3 regions of the Gottfriedia acidiceleris genome follow, and region 1 is predicted to be linked to each of the others. Evidence: riboswitches for the same ligand, from Rfam matches in the RefSeq annotation. Region 1 holds a riboswitch; each other region holds the start of a gene.
What was found. A riboswitch is a leader RNA that binds a small molecule or an ion and turns the genes downstream of it on or off. The one in region 1 is predicted to bind S-adenosylmethionine.
Positions count from the first base shown of each region.

Region 1 (3,286 bases):
TACTTTTGGCAAATGCCTAATTATAGCTCTCTTTCGGCTTCTACTTATTTTTTTATAGGCTATATAAATCTAGTTATCCTCAATCGTTATCTTGATACTAAAAAGGTTGTTAGATTTTTGTGGATTTTACCTTTAATCGGATTGATTGTAATTAGTTTTACATTTTTCGTCCCAATTGCTTTTTTAGGTGTTAAAGGAGTTAATGATGTAGTGTTTCCTTGGATTTTCATAACTGATTCTCTTAGGATGGAATATGGGTTTATCGAAAGAGTGCTATATTTGATGCTTTATATATTCCTTTTGTTATCACTGCTCTTTGGCATATTAACATGGCATGTTGGTTTAAAACTATTTGAAGGAATGTTCTTTAATTATAATTTGAAACCTGCTAAAAAAAGGAAATTTTATGGATATATGATCTTACTATTTTTTGGAGTCCTTACGATGATTTTGCAGATGATTACTAACGAAAGAGAATTATTTGATCTTATTAAAATATGGCAAAATATCCGTTTTCCTGCTGAAGTCATATTAGTAGGTTTAATTTTTTTCTTATCTCGGAGGCAAAGAGCATGAAACGTATTTTAACGTTATTGTTAATTATGGAATTAAGTTTTATGTCTGGTTGCCAATTACTCGATGTTGATAAACGTTTTTTTGTCGTAGGCATAGGAATCGATCAAACAGATGAAAATGGCGTCTACCTTGTGTCAGTGAAATTAGCCATCCCTTCAGCACAAGTTGGAGCAGGAAGGTCTAATTTTCAAATTATCTCTCAAAAATCAACTTCAGTTTCTGAGGCAATTAGAATAATCCAATCTTTAGTAGATAAAAAATTGGATTTTGCTCATTGTAGGATAATCGCTATCGATAAAGAGCTACTAGTTGTAAACCAAATTGATTTGATGAAGTGGTTTATTAAACGGCCAGATATTCAAGGAGTTGCTTATGTAGCTGTAGGAGAACCATCTGCAAAAGAAGCTTTATCATGGAAGGTTAAATCAGAGAGATTAGCGGGTAACGCTGTTGTGTTAGCTTTTAATGAAGAATTAAATAGGTCACCATATGTAATGACAGAGATACTTAATGATTATTATATGCGATTGAAGGAAAACGGTATAGATCCATATTTACCTATTCTTGAACCGTTCGATAGTTCCTTTAAAATTAATACTTCCGCAGTTTTTAAAGGAACAAAATTTAAAGCTGTATTAAATCGCGATGAAACAAGATTACTTAATGAGCTTTTAAATCCAGAAAAAACAACACTAATTAATGTTGGAAAAGGAAAAAATCAATTTTACGTAAGTGCTGGAAATACGAAAACTGACATGGAAATCGTTGTGCCCAAAAATAAAAAGCCATATGTAGACGTTCATATAAAGGTAAAAGGATTTATTGAGGAATCTAAAAAATCAATACATCAAAATAGAGAATTGAAAGAGTATGAGAAAATAGCATCAATATTTATGAGCTCAAGAACAAAAAAATTTCTAGAACGGCTACAGGAATTAAATGTTGATCCACTTGGACTTGGGTTAAACTTTCAAGCAAAATACGGAGTGACAAAAAAAGAAATAAATAAGTGGGAAGAAATTTATCCGAAACTTGAATTTCGAGTAAAATCAGAAGTGAACTTAAAGGGAACTGGTACTATGTATTAACTTCGATTGAATGTTAATTAAATAATTATAAAATTTTATCTTTACTAATAAATACAACAATGAAAGCGCTGTCTTAATAAAAATGTTTAAATTCCATTATTGACAATCTGTTTACTAGGATTTAAGATTCAGTTAAAGAAATTACATAATTCAAACTTATCGAGAGTGACCGAGGGATCAGGCCCTATGACGTCCGGCAACCTCCTTTTTAAGGAACGGTGCCACTTCCTGCAGAATGAAATCATTCTGATAGATAAGTCGAAAACAATTGTTTCCGATGCCTCTTTCTGAATGAAGGAGGCTTTTTCTATTTTTTATTTATTTACGCAGGAGGTTAAACAAATATAATCCCAACTTAACCAATGAGAAAACTAGATAATTTTAATGATAAAGGAGAGAATAGAAATGAAATATGGTTTTTGGTTACCGATTTTTGGAGGATGGTTACGTAATGTGGATGACGAAAGCATGCCACCAACATTTGATTATGCTAAAGAGGTCATTCAATCAGCTGAAAAATGGGGATACTCGACTACTTTAATCGCTGAATTATATTTAAACGATATTAAAGGTCCAGAGCATGATTCACTTGAAGCCTGGTCAACAGCAGCGGCACTTGCTGCAGTGACGGAAAAAATTGAAATTATGACCGCGATTCGTCCAGGTTTTCATAATCCAGCCGTAACAGCTAAAATGGCTGCTAATATCGATCAAATCAGTAACGGCCGTTTTACGCTAAACGTAGTTTCTGCATGGTGGGCAGAAGAAGCTCGTCAATATGGCGGTATTTTTACAGAACATGATGATCGTTATGCTCGTACAGAGGAGTTTATTGATGTTTTAAAAGGCTTATGGACAGAAGAAACATTCAATTATTCAGGAAAATTTTATGATTTAAAGGGTACGAAGCTTGCTCCTAAACCTGTTCAAAGACCAAATCCGATTCTTTATGCAGGTGGTGAAAGTGAAAAAGGCAAGCAAACAATTGTTGAAAAATGTGACGCATATGTGATGCACGGTGGAACAGTTGAAGAAATTAAACAGAAAGTAACAGATATGAAGGTACGTCGTGAACAAACTGGCAATGCACCTTTAAGTTCTTTCGGTATGGCTGCTTATGTTATTTGTAGAGATACAGAAGAAGAGGCTTTGGCTGAGCTTGAAAAAATTACGACTGTGAAAGATTCAAGCGGTTATGCTGGCTTTAAAGACTTCACGACAAAATCACAATTAGAGCAACAAATACAATTACAAGATTACTCAGTTTCAAATCGTGGTCTAAGACCAAATCTAGTAGGGACACCAGAGCAAATTGCAGACCGAATTTTACAATATGAAGAAGCTGACTTAGACTTATTATTATTACAATTTTCACCTCAACTAGAGGAAATGGAACGCTTTTCAAAGCAGGTTATGCCATTAGTAGAACAAAAACGTAGTTTAATAAAAAGCTAGAAAGGGGATATTAAAATGAGTAAGGTATATGTAATACATGAAAACAGTGAGTGGACAATCCATTTAACAAAAAGATTAGAGGAGCTTGGAGTTCCTTATGAGGAATGGCATTTAGATGAAGGTACGGTAGATTTATCAACAGAACCACCAGAAGGGATCTTTTATAG
Region 1 covers NZ_CP096034.1:3,478,827-3,482,112, reverse strand. The annotation lists gene MY490_RS16500 (GerAB/ArcD/ProY family transporter) at 1-576, shown strand, start outside; gene MY490_RS16495 (Ger(x)C family spore germination protein) at 573-1,664, shown strand; SAM riboswitch class I at 1,818-1,924, shown strand; gene MY490_RS16490 (LLM class flavin-dependent oxidoreductase) at 2,070-3,119, shown strand; gene MY490_RS16485 (ATP-grasp domain-containing protein) at 3,135-3,286, shown strand, end outside.

Region 2 (3,286 bases), 940 kb from region 1:
CCAGGTAACTGATCCGATTGTTTCGAAGTCAATAAACTACCTAATTAAGAAACAGCAAAATATGAATGGTGACTGGAAGGTTCATGCTAAAAATTTAAGTCCTGGTGGTTGGGGCTTTTCTGATGTTAATTCTTTTATTCCAGATAATGATGATACTGGTGCAGTTTTAAGGGCATTAAGTAGAAATGCTTTGGATCACTCCACAATTCATGAAAGTTGGTTAAGGGGAGTTCATTTTTTACTTGGACTTCAAAATGATGATGGTGGTTGGGGAGCTTTCGAAAAAAATGTAACGAATAAGTGGTTAACATTTTTACCAATTGAAAATGCTAAAGATGCAATCATTGATCCTTCAACTGCGGATCTAACAGGACGTATTTTAGAATTTATTGGACACTATACGACGATTTCAAATGATGATCTGATTGTGCAAAAGACGGTTAATTGGCTTTTAAAAAACCAAAAATCAAATGGTAGTTGGTATGGTAGATGGGGTATTTGTTATATTTATGGGACTTGGGCAGCAATTACAGGTCTCAGAGCCGTGGGAATTCGTAAAAATCATGAGGCAATTAAAAAAGCTGAGAAATGGTTAGTTAGTATTCAAAATGAAGACGGAGGTTGGGGAGAGTCAGGACTTTCACCTGTTAAAAATAAATATGTTCCTTTAAAATATAGTACACCTAGTCAAACTGCGTGGGCAGTTGATACTTTACTTTCAATTCGTAATAAAGAAGATGAAGTAATTAGAAAAGGGATAAAATTTTTAACTACTCAAAGTGAATTATCAAATAAAGCATTAACTTATCCAACTGGATTAGGATTACCTGGTCAGTTTTATATTGACTATCATAGCTATAATGAAATTTATCCGCTATTAGCACTAGCACACTATAAAAATAGTTAAATAATACTATTATGTAAACAAAATAAATTTATTTTTGGAAATCTTTCCATAAATGTCTTTTCTTTATCATATAAATATAGTAAACTGTTTTATATTGAATATAACTAAATAATCCTTATCGAGAGTGGTGGAGGGACTGGCCCTTTGAAACCCGGCAACTTTAGCGAAAGCTAAAAAGTGCTAAATCCAGCATGTTTAAAACATGAGAGATAAGGCGTGATCTGTACTTAAACGTCATTCTCTCATTTTTTTTGAGAGAATGGCGTTTTTTATTTTATATAAACGGGAAGTGATTGAATGGGCTTATTGGAAAAGTTAAAAGATGGAATTGTTTTAGGTGACGGCGCAATGGGAACGCTTTTGTATTCTGGCGGACTTCACAGTTGTTTTGAAGAACTTAATATTACTGAGCGTGATCGAATCATTCATATACATGAACAATATATAGATGCTGGCGCAGAAGTAATTCAAACTAATTCGTACGGTGCTAATGCTGGAAAACTGAGACAATATGGTTTGGAAAAGCTGGTTAAGCAAATTAATCAAATGGCTGTTAGAAATGCTAGAGCGGCATCAAAAGGAAGAGCATTAGTAATCGGTGGTATAGGTGGAATGAAATATGTAGGTTCTACTTTTACGACACCTTTAGAACGTGAAATGATGCTGCTTGAGCAAGCTTCAGCGTTACTAGAAGAAGGCGTAGATGGGATCATGCTTGAAACATTTTATGATGAAAATGAATTATATGATGCTGTGAATCTATTAAGAGGAAGAACGGATTTACCTATTATTGCACAAGTCACACTACAAGAAATTGGCATTATGCAAAGTGGCCAATATATCGAAAAAATTCTTCCTAGTTTAATTGATTTGGGAGCAGATGTAGTTGGAATCAATTGTCATCTAGGACCACTTCATATGTTGGAGTCATTAAATACGGTTTCTTTACCAACGAATGGGTACTTATCGGCATTTCCTAATTCAGGATTACCACTTTACAATGAGGGAAAATACGTATACAAATCGAATCCAGAATATTTTGAAGATATGGCAAAACCATTTATTGAACAAGGTATAAGACTAATCGGTGGATGTTGTGGTACAACACCAGCTCATATCTCTGCTTTACGAAGTAAGATTGATACTTTACAGCCTGTAACAAAAAAAGATGTGAAAAACAGAACAATTAAAATTACAATCCATAATCAAGAAGAACGAAAGAATGAAACGCTAGCTGAAAAGGCAAAAAAGAGAACGACGATCATTGCAGAGCTAGATCCACCAAAAACATTACAAACTAGAAAGTTTTTTGAAGGAGCAAAAGCATTACATAGCGCAGGGGCTGATGCAATTACGCTAGCAGATAATCCACTAGCTTCACCTAGAATTTCGAATGTAGCGATGGCTTCACTGCTTCAAAGATTAGATGTACCAGTTTTGACACATTTAACTTGTAGAGATCGGAATATGATTGGACTTCAATCTCATTTAATGGGGCTATCAACTTTAGGATTAAATGAAGTTCTTGCTATTACCGGTGATCCAGCAAGGGTAGGCGATTTTCCAGGTGCAACTTCTGTATATGATGTAGCATCACTTGAACTAATTCGGATGATTAAAGAAATGAATGAAGGTAGACTTTATTCTGGTAAAAGCTTAGGAAATGGAACGAGATTTTCAGTCGCTGCAGCTTTTAACCCAAATGTTCGGAAATTTGATGCGGCAATTAAAAGACTTGAGAAAAAGGTCGAGGCGGGAGCGGATTATTTTTTAACGCAGCCAATTTATGATTTTGAAACGATTGATAAGTTATATGAGTCAACTCGTCATATTAAACAGCCAATTTTTATTGGAATTATGCCACTAGTTAGTAAGAAGAATGCTGATTTTATCCATTATGAAGTTCCAGGAATTACTTTATCAGAAGAGGTAAGAAATAGAATTTCATCAGTTGAACCAGAAAGAGCAGTTGATGAAGGTAAAAAAATTGCGAAAGAGCTTATTGATTATGTTAAGGATAAATTTAATGGCATTTATTTTATCACTCCATTTTTGAAGTATGAAATAACAGAGGACTTAATTCAATTTACTAAAAGTAGCAATAAAGAGGAGATTCAACTATGAAAACTTTAGATATCGCACTAAAAGAAAAAATATTACTTCTTGATGGAGCAATGGGAACGATGATCCAGCAAAGAAACTTAACAGCAGAAGACTTTGGTGGAGAAGATTACGAAGGTTGTAATGAATATTTAGTTGTTACAAGGCCGGATGTTATACAAGAAATTCATGAGGAGTATATATTTGCTGGTTCCGACATTATCGAAACGAACACATTCGGAGCAACAAATATTGTTTTATCCGATTATAATTTACAAC
Region 2 covers NZ_CP096034.1:2,536,235-2,539,520, reverse strand. The annotation lists gene MY490_RS12110 (terpene cyclase/mutase family protein) at 1-907, shown strand, start outside; SAM riboswitch class I at 1,020-1,123, shown strand; gene MY490_RS12105 (bifunctional homocysteine S-methyltransferase/methylenetetrahydrofolate reductase) at 1,205-3,031, shown strand; gene metH (methionine synthase) at 3,028-3,286, shown strand, end outside.
Region 2: it holds a riboswitch for S-adenosylmethionine, as region 1 does, so the genes downstream of both, MY490_RS12105 (bifunctional homocysteine S-methyltransferase/methylenetetrahydrofolate reductase) here and MY490_RS16490 (LLM class flavin-dependent oxidoreductase) in region 1, are expected to answer to the same signal.

Region 3 (3,286 bases), 570 kb from region 1:
TAGACGGTGTTTCTAAATAAAGTCCTTTTGTATTAGACTTTATCCCGGCTTTAATCTCTTGTAATTTAGAAGCATCTACGAATGTAAAATCGATTCCGAAACGATTTAATACTTTTGTCGCTATTCTAAATGTTCCTCCATACACATCTTCACAAATGACTATATGATCTCCAGCTGAGAACAAAGATAATACAGATGAGATTGCAGCCATGCCTGATGAAAACGCAAAGCCGCGCACACCATTTTCTAATTTTGCAATTGTATTTTCTAGCGCTTCTCTTGTTGGATTTCCACTTCTTGCATAGTCGTATTTACTAAAATTCTCTATATCAAATTGATGAAATGTTGAAGTCTGATAAATAGGTATACTTAACGCTCCTGTTGCCTGATCTATTTCGTTGCCATTATGAATTAATTTCGTTCCAAATTGCATACTCATCACCCCAATGCATTTTCTAAGTCATTTAATAAATCATCAATATGTTCAATACCAACAGATAATCGAAGTGTATGGTCATCTAGACCAAGCTTTCTTTTAAATTCTTCTGGCATTTCTGAATGAGTTTGCGTATGAGGATACGTAATTAATGATTCAACTCCACCTAAGCTTTCTGCGAATGTAATGACTTTAACGCTACCTAAGACCTGTTCAACCAAACTTAAATCTTTCACTTTAAATGAAATCATCGCACCAAATCCAGTTGCTTGTTCTTTAATAATTGAATACCCTTTATGTGTTGGTAACCCTACATAATATACATCAGTAACATTTGGATGATTTTCTAAAAACTTCGCAAGTACAATTGCATTTTTTTGACTGTATTCCATGCGTAAATGTAATGTTTTAATTCCTCTTAAAATTAACCAAGAGTCAAAAGGAGCTAATGTTGCACCTGTTGATTTTTGATAATAACGAATTCGTTCATTCGTATATTCTGAATTAGTCACGACAAAACCAGCAAGTGTATCATTATGTCCACCTAAATACTTTGTTCCACTATGAACAACAACATCTGCCCCTAATTCAATTGGTCTAAAGAAATAAGGTGTTAAAAATGTATTATCCACAATCACAATAATATCTCGTTCTTTTGCAATCTCTACTACTCTTTTTAAATCAGTTACTTTCATCATTGGATTTGATGGTGTTTCAATAAAAATTCCTTTTGTGTTCGGTTTAAGTGCATCAAGAATATTTTCAATTTCTGTAGTATCCACAAAATTATGCTCAAGTCCATATGGTGAATAAATTTCTTCGAATAAACGATATGTACCACCGTATAAATCATCTGAAACAATTAGGTGGTCACCTTTTTTAAATAAGCTTAATACTGCAGTAACGGCTGCATTTCCTGTTGAGAATGCAACACCATAATTTGCACTTTCTAATTTTGCAACAGTATTTTCGACTTCTTCTCGAGTTGGATTTTGTAATCTTGCATAATCATACCCCGTCGATTGATGAAGTCCTGCATGCTTAAATGTAGCAGATTGATAAATTGGATAACTGATCGCACCTGTTAATGGATCATAGCCTTTACTTCCATGTACAGCTACTGTTTCAATCGATGTTTTATTCGTGTTTAAAGCCTCTTTTGTGTTAGTCATTATAAATCCCCCATTTTAGTCAAATAAAAAACCACTTCCTAAAAAATAAGAAGTGGTTATGTCCGCAAAATATACATATCGCTCTTATCTTCCAGGTTTTTCACCTGCAGGATTTAGCACTTTCTAGTTTTCACTAGAGTTGCCGGGTTTCGTCGGGCCAGTCCCTCCACCGCTCTTGATAAGATTATTAAATTATATTGATAAGTATATTAAAAACTCTGATAATTATCAATCATTTTTTTTCATCAGTTAATTATTAACTTTTCATTTCCATGCTTCAGGTAATAAACTTTGATAAAGTGTGCTCTTATATCGATCATCAATTAGTAATAAAGTCCCTTCATCTGATTCAGATCGAATAACTCTCCCACCCGCTTGCATTACTTTATTCATACCTGGAAAGACATATGCATAATAATACCCATTTTTTCCTACCGACTGAAAATGCTCCTTTAAAATATTTCTTTCTAAACAAATCTGCGGCAATCCTACACCAACTATTACGACACCATTTAATCGATCACCCTTTAAATCGATCCCTTCAGAGAATATACCACCTAATACAGCAAAGCCAACTAACGTTTCCTCATTGAGACTATCAAATTGTACAAGGAACTCTTCTCGCTCAATTTCAGTCATACCATTTTCTTGAATAATTGTTTTTATGTTAGGGTATTTCTCTTTAAATAAATCAACACTTTGAATTAAATATTGATAAGACGGATAAAAAACTAAATAATTACCTTTTCTTTTCGTAATTTCTTTATACACCGAATCAATTAATCTTTCTAAATTTCTTTCACGATCTTGATATCGTGTTGATAGAGGGTCAATTGTTACTTCCAGTTGCTCCCTATGAAAAGGAGAATCGATTGAAATTGTATAATCACGACTTTGATCACCAAGCATATCTTGAAAATATTGTATTGGCGTTAAAGTAGCTGAAAAATAGATTGTAGAGCGAAATCTTTTTATTACGTCATTCACTACTTTAGATGGATCAAGGCAAAATAACTTTAAATGAACTTCACTTTTATAAAATTCATAGTAGCATACGTAATTTTCATCAAAAAATTCTGTAATTTTGACGAAGTTAAGTGACTCAAAATAAGTATCAAGTAAAAGTTCTTTATTTTCGTCCTCGTCCATTTCCTGTAATTTTATTTCAACAATTTCATTAAATGTATGTAGAAGTTCCAATAAATCCTCATCAATTTCTTTTGAAACTGGGGTTACAACGTCCTTCCATTTCTTTCTTAATTCAATCAATCGCTTATTTATTTCATTTATTATGGCATAAAGTTCATCTTTTACATTTTTATATCTATTTTTCAACTCTAAAAATTTAGATTTGAATAGACTTGCAGAATACATTTCTCTTGCCCGATCAACAAGATTATGAGCTTCATCAATTAATAAAACTGAACTTCGTTTATGTTCATCAAATAATCGTTTCAACGATACTCTTGGATCGAAAATATAATTCACATCACAAATAATAGCATCTGAAGAATTTAATAAATCTAATGAGTATTCAAAAGGACAAACTGTATGTTTTCGTGCATATACTTCTATTTTCTCTCTGGTTAGCGCTTTTTCCGATGAAAGTATATCAAGGACAGCATCATTTATCCGGTCATAATAACCATTGGCATATTCACAATAATCCTTTTGACAC
Region 3 covers NZ_CP096034.1:2,910,611-2,913,896, forward strand. The annotation lists gene MY490_RS13870 (trans-sulfuration enzyme family protein) at 1-433, opposite strand, end outside; gene MY490_RS13875 (trans-sulfuration enzyme family protein) at 439-1,608, opposite strand; SAM riboswitch class I at 1,690-1,793, opposite strand; gene MY490_RS13880 (ATP-dependent DNA helicase) at 1,873-3,286, opposite strand, start outside.
Region 3: it holds a riboswitch for S-adenosylmethionine, as region 1 does, so the genes downstream of both, MY490_RS13875 (trans-sulfuration enzyme family protein) here and MY490_RS16490 (LLM class flavin-dependent oxidoreductase) in region 1, are expected to answer to the same signal.